2 regions of the Rhizorhabdus wittichii genome follow, and region 1 is predicted to be linked to the other one. Evidence: predicted binding sites of a transcription regulator. Region 1 holds the regulator's gene; the other holds the start of a gene.
What was found. Region 1 encodes LexA, which represses DNA repair genes until DNA is damaged. Its sites were predicted from a motif close to GTTCCNCNCTTGTTCT; they were not measured.
Positions count from the first base shown of each region.

Region 2: the regulator LexA is predicted to act here: its motif matches at 2,571-2,586, upstream of uvrA (excinuclease ABC subunit UvrA).

Region 1 is NZ_CP059319.1:3,422,720-3,427,533, forward strand. It holds gene trpC (indole-3-glycerol phosphate synthase TrpC) at 1-780, shown strand, start outside; gene moaC (cyclic pyranopterin monophosphate synthase MoaC) at 777-1,256, shown strand; gene HRJ34_RS16430 (molybdopterin molybdotransferase MoeA) at 1,256-2,443, shown strand; gene lexA (transcriptional repressor LexA) at 2,501-3,175, shown strand; gene HRJ34_RS16440 (GNAT family N-acetyltransferase) at 3,230-3,736, opposite strand; gene HRJ34_RS16445 (ComEC/Rec2 family competence protein) at 3,747-4,814, opposite strand, start outside.
Region 2 is NZ_CP059319.1:3,540,373-3,545,186, forward strand. It holds gene HRJ34_RS16970 (HNH endonuclease) at 1-323, opposite strand, end outside; gene gluQRS (tRNA glutamyl-Q(34) synthetase GluQRS) at 500-1,354, shown strand; gene HRJ34_RS16980 (twin transmembrane helix small protein) at 1,411-1,641, shown strand; gene HRJ34_RS16985 (cob(I)yrinic acid a,c-diamide adenosyltransferase) at 1,655-2,224, shown strand; gene HRJ34_RS29490 (hypothetical protein) at 2,328-2,459, opposite strand; gene uvrA (excinuclease ABC subunit UvrA) at 2,597-4,814, shown strand, end outside.

The DNA of each region.
Region 1 (4,814 bases):
ACCGAGATCTGCGACGCCAAGCGCGATCATGTCGCCCGCCGCAAGGCGGAGACCTCCTTCGCCGAGCTGACGGCGCGGGCCAAGGCCGCCGACGCGCCGCGCGGCTTCCGCGCCGCGCTCGACCGCAAGGTGGCCGAGGGCGGCTACGGCCTGATCGCCGAGATCAAGAAGGCGTCGCCGTCCAAGGGGCTGATCCGTCCCGATTTCGATCCGCCCGCCCATGCCCGCGCCTATCAGGCAGCGGGGGCGGCCTGCCTGTCGGTGCTCACCGACATGCCCTATTTCCAGGGCCATGACGACTATCTGGTGCAGGCGCGCGCCGCCTGCGCGCTGCCGGCGCTGCGCAAGGACTTCATCGTCGATCCCTGGCAGGTGACCGAGGCCCGCGCGCTGGGCGCCGACGCGATCCTGATCATCGTCGCCGCGCTCGACGACGGCCAGATGGCCGAGATCGAGGCCGCAGCGATCGAGCATGGCATGGACGCGCTGGTCGAGGTCCACGACGCCGACGAGTTCGACCGGGCGTTGCGACTGCACTCGCGGCTGATCGGCGTCAACAACCGCGACCTGCGCGACTTCACCATCGACTTCGCCCGCACCTACGAGCTGGTCGGCCACGCGCCCGCGGGCTGCACCTTCGTCGCCGAGAGCGGGCTCGGCTCCAAGGCCGACCTCGACGCCATGGCCGAGCATGGCGTGGGCTGCTTCCTGGTCGGGGAATCGCTGATGCGGCAGGACGACCTCGCCGCGGCGACGCGCAGGCTGCTGACCGGGGCATGAGCCCGAAGCTCACCCATATCGACGCCGAGGGCGCCGCCCGCATGGTCGACGTGTCGGCCAAGGCGGAGACGAAGCGCGAGGCGGTGGCCGAGGGCCGCATCCTGATCGGCGCGGCGGCGCTCGACGCGATCCGCGCCGGATCGGTCAAGAAGGGCGACGTGCTCGCGGTCGCGCGCGTCGCCGGGATCATGGCGGCGAAGAAGACCGCCGATCTGATCCCGCTCTGCCATCCGCTGCCGATCTCGGGCGTCACCCTCGACCTCGCGATCGAGGCCGACGGCATCCGCGCCACCGCGACCGTCGCCACCACCTACACCACCGGCATCGAGATGGAGGCGCTGACCGCCGTCACCGCCGCGCTGCTGACCGTCTACGACATGGCCAAGGCGCTCGACCGGGGAATGCGGATCGAGGGCGTCCGCCTGCTGTCCAAGACCGGCGGCAAGTCGGGCGACTGGAAGGTCGGGGACGCCTGATGGCCCTGATCGCGGTCGCCGAGGCGCAGGCCCGCATGCTCGCGCTGAAGGCGCCGCTGGCGATCGAGACGGTGCCGCTGTTCGATGCCGCCGGCCGCTTCGCCGCCGCCGACATCCGCGCCCGCCGCACCCAGCCCGCCGCCGACCTGTCGGCGATGGACGGCTATGCGATCCGCTTCGCCGAACGGCCGGGCCCGTGGACCGTGGTCGGCGAGAGCGCGGCGGGCGGCGGGCTCGGCCGCGCGCTGGCGCCGGGCGAAGCCGCGCGCATCTTCACCGGCGCGCCGGTGCCCGAGGGCGCCGACGTGATCCTGGTCCAGGAGGAGGCCGCGCGCGACGGCGACCGGCTGGCCATGACGGGCGAGGGGCCGCCCCGGATCGGCGCGCACATCCGCCGGCGCGGCGGCGACTTCGCCGAGGGCGGCCTGCTGATCCCCGAGGGCGCGCCGATCGGCGCGGCGGCGATCGCGCTGGCGGCGAGCGGCGGCCATGGCGCGGTCGCCGTCCACCGTCGGCCGCGCATTGCGCTGCTGTCGACCGGCAACGAGCTGGTCGCGCCGGGCGCGCCGACGCCGGGGGCGCTGCTCCCCGCCTCCAACGGCCCGATGCTGGCGGCGCTGCTGCGGGGAGAGGCCTGCGCGGTGCAGGACCATGGCATCGTCCGCGACGATCTCGACGCGATCGCCGCCGCCTTCACGGCGATGGCGGCGGGCGCCGACATCATCGTCACGACCGGGGGCGCCTCGGTCGGCGACCATGACCTGGTGCTGCCGGCGCTGGAGAAGGCGGGCGCGCGGATCGATGTCTGGAAGGTGCGGATGAAGCCGGGCAAGCCGGTGATGATCGGCACGCTCGGCGACACGATCATACTCGGCCTGCCCGGCAATCCGGTGTCGGCCTTCGTCACCGCGACCCTGTTCCTCAAGCCGCTGATCGCGCACCTGCTCGGCGCGGCGAACCCGGTGCCGGAGCCGGTCGTCGCGCGGCTCGGCGCGCCGCTGGCGGCGACGCGGGACCGGGCCGAATATTTCCGCGGACGCTGGGCCGGCGGCCGCGCGGTGCCGTTGTCGGGACAGGACAGCGCGGGGCTGTCGGCGCTGGTCGACGCGGCGCTGCTGATCGTCCGCCCGCCGGACTCGCCCGGCCTCGACGAAGGCGCCGAGGTGCCGGTTTTACCGATCGCTTGACAGATTCCGGCCAGTTGCCTAAATGTTCTCCGTCCGTTCCCGACGAGGGCATTTGCCATGCTGACCCGCAAGCAACATGAACTGCTGTGCTTCATCAACGACCGGCTGTTGCAGACCGGCGTGTCCCCCTCGTTCGAGGAGATGAAGGAGGCGCTCGACCTCAAGTCGAAGTCGGGCGTCCACCGCCTGATCAGCGCGCTCGAGGAACGCAATTTCATCCGCCGCCTGCCCAACCGCGCCCGCGCGCTGGAGGTGCTGCGCATGCCCGAGACGGCAACCGCCAAGCCGACCGCCGCCGCGTCGGGCAAGGCGAAGGCCGCCGCGCCGGCCGTCCCGCAGGCTGCCAACGAGAATGTGCTGGAGATTCCGCTGCACGGCCGCATCGCCGCCGGCCTGCCGATCGAGGCGCTGGAAGGGCAGAGCAGCCTGTCGGTGCCCGCCGCGCTGCTCGGCCCGGGCGAGCATTATGCGCTCGAGGTGGCCGGGGATTCGATGGTCGAGGCCGGCATCCTCGACGGCGACTATGCGCTGATCCGCCGCGCCGAGACGGCCCGCGACGGCGAGATCGTCGTCGCGCTGATCGCCGATGCCGAGGCGACGCTCAAATATTTCCGCCGCGAGGGCGCGATGATCCGGCTCGACCCGGCCAACCGCGCCTATGACCCGCAGCGCTACAAGCCCGACCAGGTCCGCATCCAGGGCAAGCTCGCCGGCCTGTTGCGGCGCTACTGATTGTCGACGTCATCCACCCTCTCCTCGTCATGCCAGTACAGGCTGGCATGACGGTTAGGTGGGGTTTGGCCGCTCCAGCGACAGGTAGATGCTGTCGCACCACTCCTCGCCGACCAGCCAGGTTCGCTCGGCGAAGCCGTTTTCCGCGAAATTCAGCCGCCTGAGCAAGTTCAGCGATCCGACATTGCGCGGATCGACGTCGGCGACGATCCGCTCCAACCCATGGACGTCGAACGCCCGCCCGATCAGCGGCGTCAGCGCCTCGGCGGCGAGCCCCAAACCCCAATGGTCGGGCCGCAGGATGAAACCGATCTCGGGAAAGCGGTAGAGCCCGGCCTTGCCGATCACCCTTCCCGCATGTTCGATCACGAAATCCTCGCCCTCCGCGGGCGGAATCGCGATCATGTCATCCAGCCAGGCACGGGTGTCGTCGATCGATGCATGGGGCAGGCTCGACCAATAACGCATTGCCGTCCGGTCGCTCAGCACCGCGTGCAGATCGTCCAGGTCGCTCGGACGAACGGCTCGAAGCAGCAGGCGCGCGGTGCGGATCTCGACCATTGTTGCTCCCTTACATCCGGAAGGTCGACCAGGGGTGGCGGCCGACCGCCGCCGCCACGCTGTCGACCGCACCGCGATCGAGGTCAATGGCGAGGCCGCCGGTCCGCGCCAGCAGCGGGCGGTCGATCTTGAGCCAGCGCGGCGTGCAGCCGCGCGGCAGGCGGCGTTCGCTGATCGCGATGTCGGCGGCGGCGCAGGCTCGCGACAGCCGGGTCCAGTCGAGCCGATAGGGGCTGCGCGTCGCGAGGATGCGCCAGCGCCGCCCACCGCGTTGGATATCGGTGATGCAGAGATCGGCCGAGCAGCGCGCCTGCATCAGCGCATCGACCGGCAGCGCTTCGGCATCGACGCCCGCCGCCTCGCCGAGCACGCCGCGGATATAGTCGCCCGCGCGATCGCGCAGCAGCGCGACCCGGCCATCGCCGAGGACGAAGGCGACGTGGCGGCCGTCACCCGTCACCAGCAGGTCGGGCGTCGGCGACAGCAGCGCCCATAGCGCGCCCGCCGCGACGGGCAGCAGCCCCCAGCGCCGCGCCCGCGTCCGCCACAGCGCCAGCCACAATCCGCCCGCCGCCATCAGCGTGAAGGCACCCCACGCCATGGTCGGCAGCATCGCCACCGCGCCGGGCGCCGCCGCGACGGTCCGCGCGATCCACAGCAGCAGCGCGAGCGCCTGCGACACCAGCCACCAGGCCGGCGCGCCGATCCCGGCGATGTCGAGCAGCAGCGCCAGCGCCTCCAGCGGCATGATCACGAAGGTGGTGAGCGGGATCGCGACCATGTTGGCGAGCGCGCCGTAGAAGCCCGACTTGTGGAAATGGAACAGCGCGATCGGCGCGAGCGCGACCTCGATCACCAGCCCCGACAGCAGCAGCACCGCCAGGCCCCGGCCGAACCGCGCCGCCGCCCCCTCGTCGCGACGCGCGGCGAAGGCGGCGACGCGCGGATGGTCGAGCGTCGCGACCAGCGCGGTCACCGCCGCGAAGCTGAGCTGGAAGCTCGGCCCCGCCAGCGCCTCGGGCCAGAACAGCAGCACGACCAGCGCGCCCGTCGCGACCAGCCGCAGGGTCAGCGCCTC
Region 2 (4,814 bases), 120 kb from region 1:
AAGGTGAGATCGGACAGCGACCCGCAATATTGGCAGGAGAAGCGGTCGCGCAGGAACAGGTTGAAGCGGGTGAAGGCCGGGTTCTCCGACTGCTTCACATATTGGCGCAGCGCGATGACCGAAGGCAGCTTCATCGCGAAGGTCGGGCTGCGCACCTCGCGCTCATAGTGCGAGACGATGTCGACACGTTCCAAAAAAACCGCCTTGATGGCGGTTTGCCAGTTCCACAACGAAAGGGGGTAATAGCTCAACGGCGTATAGTCCGCGTTGAGCACCAGCGCCGGGCAACTGTCCGGATGCCGCATGAGATCGGAGTGGTACATGGTCGAACCAAGGCCTCCCGCAGGATGGAGGACCCATCCGGCTTCGCCCTCGACCTTCCGTTCGCACACCGGAACGCCTATGGCCGAACCGGCCGCGCCCTCTGTGGCCACCCTTTCGCCGGAAAGCGTGACATGGGCATGACAGCATTTCCGTTGACTCCCCGTCAAGAGTCCGAATGAACGCCCTGTCGATTTCCCGATTCGCACCGAGCCCCACCGGGGGCCTCCATCTCGGCCACGCCTTCTCCGCGCTGTGCGCGCACGACCTGGCGCGGGCGAAGGGCGGACGCTTCCTGCTGCGGATCGAGGACATCGACCCGACCCGCTGTCGGCCCGAGCATGTCGCGGGAATCCTGGAGGACCTGCGCTGGCTCGGCCTCGGCTGGGACGGGGAGGTCGTCTTCCAGTCGGAACGGCTGCCGCTCTATGCCGAAGCGCTCGACCGGCTGAAGGCGATGGGGCTCGTCTATCCCTGCTTCTGCACCCGCGCCCGCATAGCCGCCGAGATCGCCGCGAGCGCCGCCGCCCCGCACGGTCCCGACGGCCCGCTCTATCCGGGCCTCTGCCGCGAGCTGGGCGAGGACGAACGCGCCGCCCGGATCGCGGCGGGCGAGGCCCATGCCTGGCGGCTCGACATTGCCCGGGCCGCCGCGCGCGCCGGTCCGCTGGCCTGGCACGACAGCGGCGCGGGCGAGATCGCCGCGACGCCCGAGGTGCATGGCGACGTCGTCCTCGCCCGCAAGGATGCGCCGACCAGCTACCACCTCGCCGTCACCGTCGACGACGCGGCGCAGGGCGTGACCGACGTGGTGCGCGGCCAGGACCTGTTCGCCGCGACCCATGTCCACCGGCTCCTCCAGGCGCTGCTCGGCCTGCCGGCGCCGCGCTACCACCACCACCCGCTGCTGACCGACGAGAAGGGCGAGCGTCTCGCCAAGCGCGCCGGATCGCCGACGCTGGCGTCGATGCGGGAGGCGGGGGTGGATGCAGGAGCGTTGGCGGAGCGGTTGCGGGCAAGAGCAAAACAATAAGCCCCTCCCTTGCAAGGGAGGGAGACATGAAGGCCGTCGCGCGCTAAACCCCTCGCATGAGCGGAAACACCTTCTTCTTCATCCTGATCCTCGCCGCGATGGTCGCGACCGTCGTGGCGCTGGTGCGCGGGATCATCGCCTTCCTCAGGACGACCGAGGCCGACCTGAAGGCGGGCAGCATGAACCAGTCGGGACTCAAGCAGAACCGGATGATGCGGATGCGCATCGCCTTCCAGGCGCTGGCGGTGATCCTCGTCATCCTGCTGCTGATCATGAGCCGCCAATAAGCGAGCGTCATCGATGGTCCGGCTGACGAAGATCTACACGCGCACCGGCGACCGGGGCGAGACCGGGCTGGTCGACGGGTCGCGCCTGCCCAAGAGCGCGCCGCGCATGGCCGCGATCGGCGATGTCGACGAGCTCAACTCGGCGATCGGCGTCGCGCTGACCCATGACCTGCCGGAGGCGACGCGCGCGCAGCTCGGCCGCATCCAGAACGAGCTGTTCGACCTGGGCGCCGACTTCGCGACCCCGGGCCCCGACTATGCGCCGTCGGAGATGAGCCTGCGCATCGTCCCCTCGCAGGTCGAGCGGCTGGAGGCGGAGATCGACGCGATGAACGCCGATCTCGAATCGCTGCGCAGCTTCATCCTGCCGGGCGGCGATCCGGGCGCGGCGGCGATCCACCTCGCCCGCGCGATCTGCCGCCGGGCCGAGCGGTCGGCGGTGACGGCCGACGCCGATGTCGGGCTCAACCCGACCGGGCTCGCCTATATCAACCGGCTGTCCGACCATCTGTTCGTGCTCGCCCGCTGGCTCAACCGGGCCGGCGCGGGGGACATATTGTGGAAGCCGGGCGCGACGCGCTGACGCGCTTCGGGTTCGTCATTCCGGCGAAAGCCGGAATCTCACTGCCTTCCGACCGACCATGAAGAAGGGAGATCCTGGCTTTCGCCAGGATGACGGGCGGGATTCAGCCCTGTTCGGCGACGGGGAAATCCGCCGGGTTGCCGATCATCCGGTCGACGCAGCCCAGCCCGATCGCCATGAACAGCGACGCGATCAGCAACGTGTGCGCCAGTTCCCTGCGGTTGATCGTGAACATCGCATCCTCCGGCACATGATCGGTCCAGCGCGGACAATCGCCCGACAGGGTTGAGAATCGATTAACCAGCGCCCAGATGGTGCGTGCGCCGACATGCCACCTTGCGCGCCGCGAACAAATCTGGAACATTTGCTGACATGCTGACTCATATTTCGGTGCGCGGCGCGCGCGAGCACAACCTCAAGGGCGTCGATGTCGAGCTGCCCCGCGACCGGCTGATCGTGATCACCGGCCTGTCCGGATCGGGCAAGTCGAGTCTCGCCTTCGACACCATCTATGCCGAGGGGCAACGCCGCTACGTCGAGTCGCTGTCGGCCTATGCGCGCCAGTTCCTCGAGCTGATGCAGAAGCCCGACGTCGACCATATCGAGGGCCTCTCCCCCGCCATCTCGATCGAGCAGAAGACGACCAGCCGCAACCCGCGCTCGACCGTCGCGACGGTGACCGAGATCTACGACTATATGCGCCTGCTCTGGGCGCGGGTCGGCGTGCCCTATTCGCCCGCGACGGGCCTGCCGATCTCGGCGCAGACGGTCAGCCAGATGGTCGACCGCATCCTGCAATTGAAGGAGGGCACCCGCTTCCTGCTGCTCGCCCCGGTCGTGCGCGGCCGCAAGGGCGAGTATCGCAAGGAGCTGGCCGAATGGCAGAAGGCCGGCTTCACCCGCGTCCGCATCGACGGCGAGATGCACGAGATCGAGGCGGCGCCCGCGCTCGACAAGAAGTACAAGCACGACATCGAGGTGGTGGTCGACCGCCTCGTCGTCCGCGAGGGGATGGAGACCCGCCTCGCCCAGAGCCTGGAGACCGCGCTGCGCCTGGCCGACGGCCTCGCCTATGCCGACCTGGTCGACACGACGGTGGCGGAGGCGATGGCGCCGAGCGGCGTCCGCGAGATGCCGGCCAGCTTCCAATATGCCGAGACGATGGAGACGGGCGGCGCGATGAAGGGCGCCGGCGTCCCCGCCAACCGCATCACCTTCTCGGAGAAATTCGCCTGCCCCGTCTCGGGCTTCACCATCGCCGAGATCGAGCCGCGGCTCTTCTCGTTCAACGCGCCGCAGGGCGCCTGCCCTGCCTGCGACGGCCTCGGCGAGAAGCTCTACTTCGACCCGCAGCTCGTCGTCCCCAACGAGGCGCTGTCGATCAAGCAGGGCGCGGTGGTGCCCTGGGCCAAGTCCAACCCGCCCAGCCCCTATTACATGCAGGTACTGAGCTCGGTCGCGCGCGCCTACGGCTTCAAGCTGGAGACGCCGTGGAATGAGCTGCCCGAGGAGATCCGCGACACCGTCCTCTACGGCACCAAGGGGCGGGTGATCACCCTCACCTTCATCGACGGCCGCAAGAGCTACGACGTGCAGAAGCCGTTCGAGGGGGTGATCCACAATCTCGAGCGCCGCATGCTGTCGACCGAGAGCGCCTGGATGCGCGAGGAGCTCGCCAAGTATCAGAGCGCCGCGCATTGCGAGGTGTGCGGCGGCGCGCGCCTCAAGCCCGAGGCGCTGGCGGTCAAGATCGCGGGCGAGGACATCTCGATGTCGACCCGCCGCGCGGTCGGCCCCGCGCTCAAATTCTTCCGCGAGATGCCCGATCATCTCAACGAGCAGCAGAAGGCGATCGCCGAGCGCATCCTCAAGGAGATCGTCGAGCGATTGGGCTTCCTCGACAATGTCGGGCTCGACTATCTCAACCTCGACCGCACCTCGGGCACGCTGTCGGGCGGCGAGAGCCAGCGCATCCGCCTCGCCAGCCAGATCGGGTCGGGACTTTCCGGTGTCCTCTACGTGCTCGACGAGCCGTCGATCGGCCTGCACCAGCGCGACAACGACCGGCTGCTGGTGACGCTGCGGCGGCTGCGCGACCTCGGCAACACGGTGATCGTCGTCGAGCATGACGAGGATGCGATCCGCACCGCCGACTATATCCTCGACATGGGGCCGGGCGCCGGCGTCCATGGCGGCGAGGTGGTGGCGTCGGGCACGCTCGACGACATCCTCGCCAACGAGGCGAGCCTCACCGGCGACTATCTGTCGGGCCGCCGCATGGTCGAGGTGCCGGCGAAGCGGCGCAAGGGCAACGGCAAGAAGGTCACCGTCCACAATGCGCGGGCGAACAACCTGAAGAATGTCACCGCGGCGATCCCGCTCGGCACCTTCACCTGCATCACCGGCGTCTCGGGATCGGGCAAGTCGAGCTTCACGATCGACACGCTCTACGCCTCGGCCGCGCGCCAGCTCAACGGCGCGCGCGTGGTGGCGGGCGCGCACGACAAGATCACCGGTCTGCAATATTGCGACAAGGTCATCGACATCGACCAGTCGCCGATCGGCCGCACCCCGCGCTCGAACCCGGCGA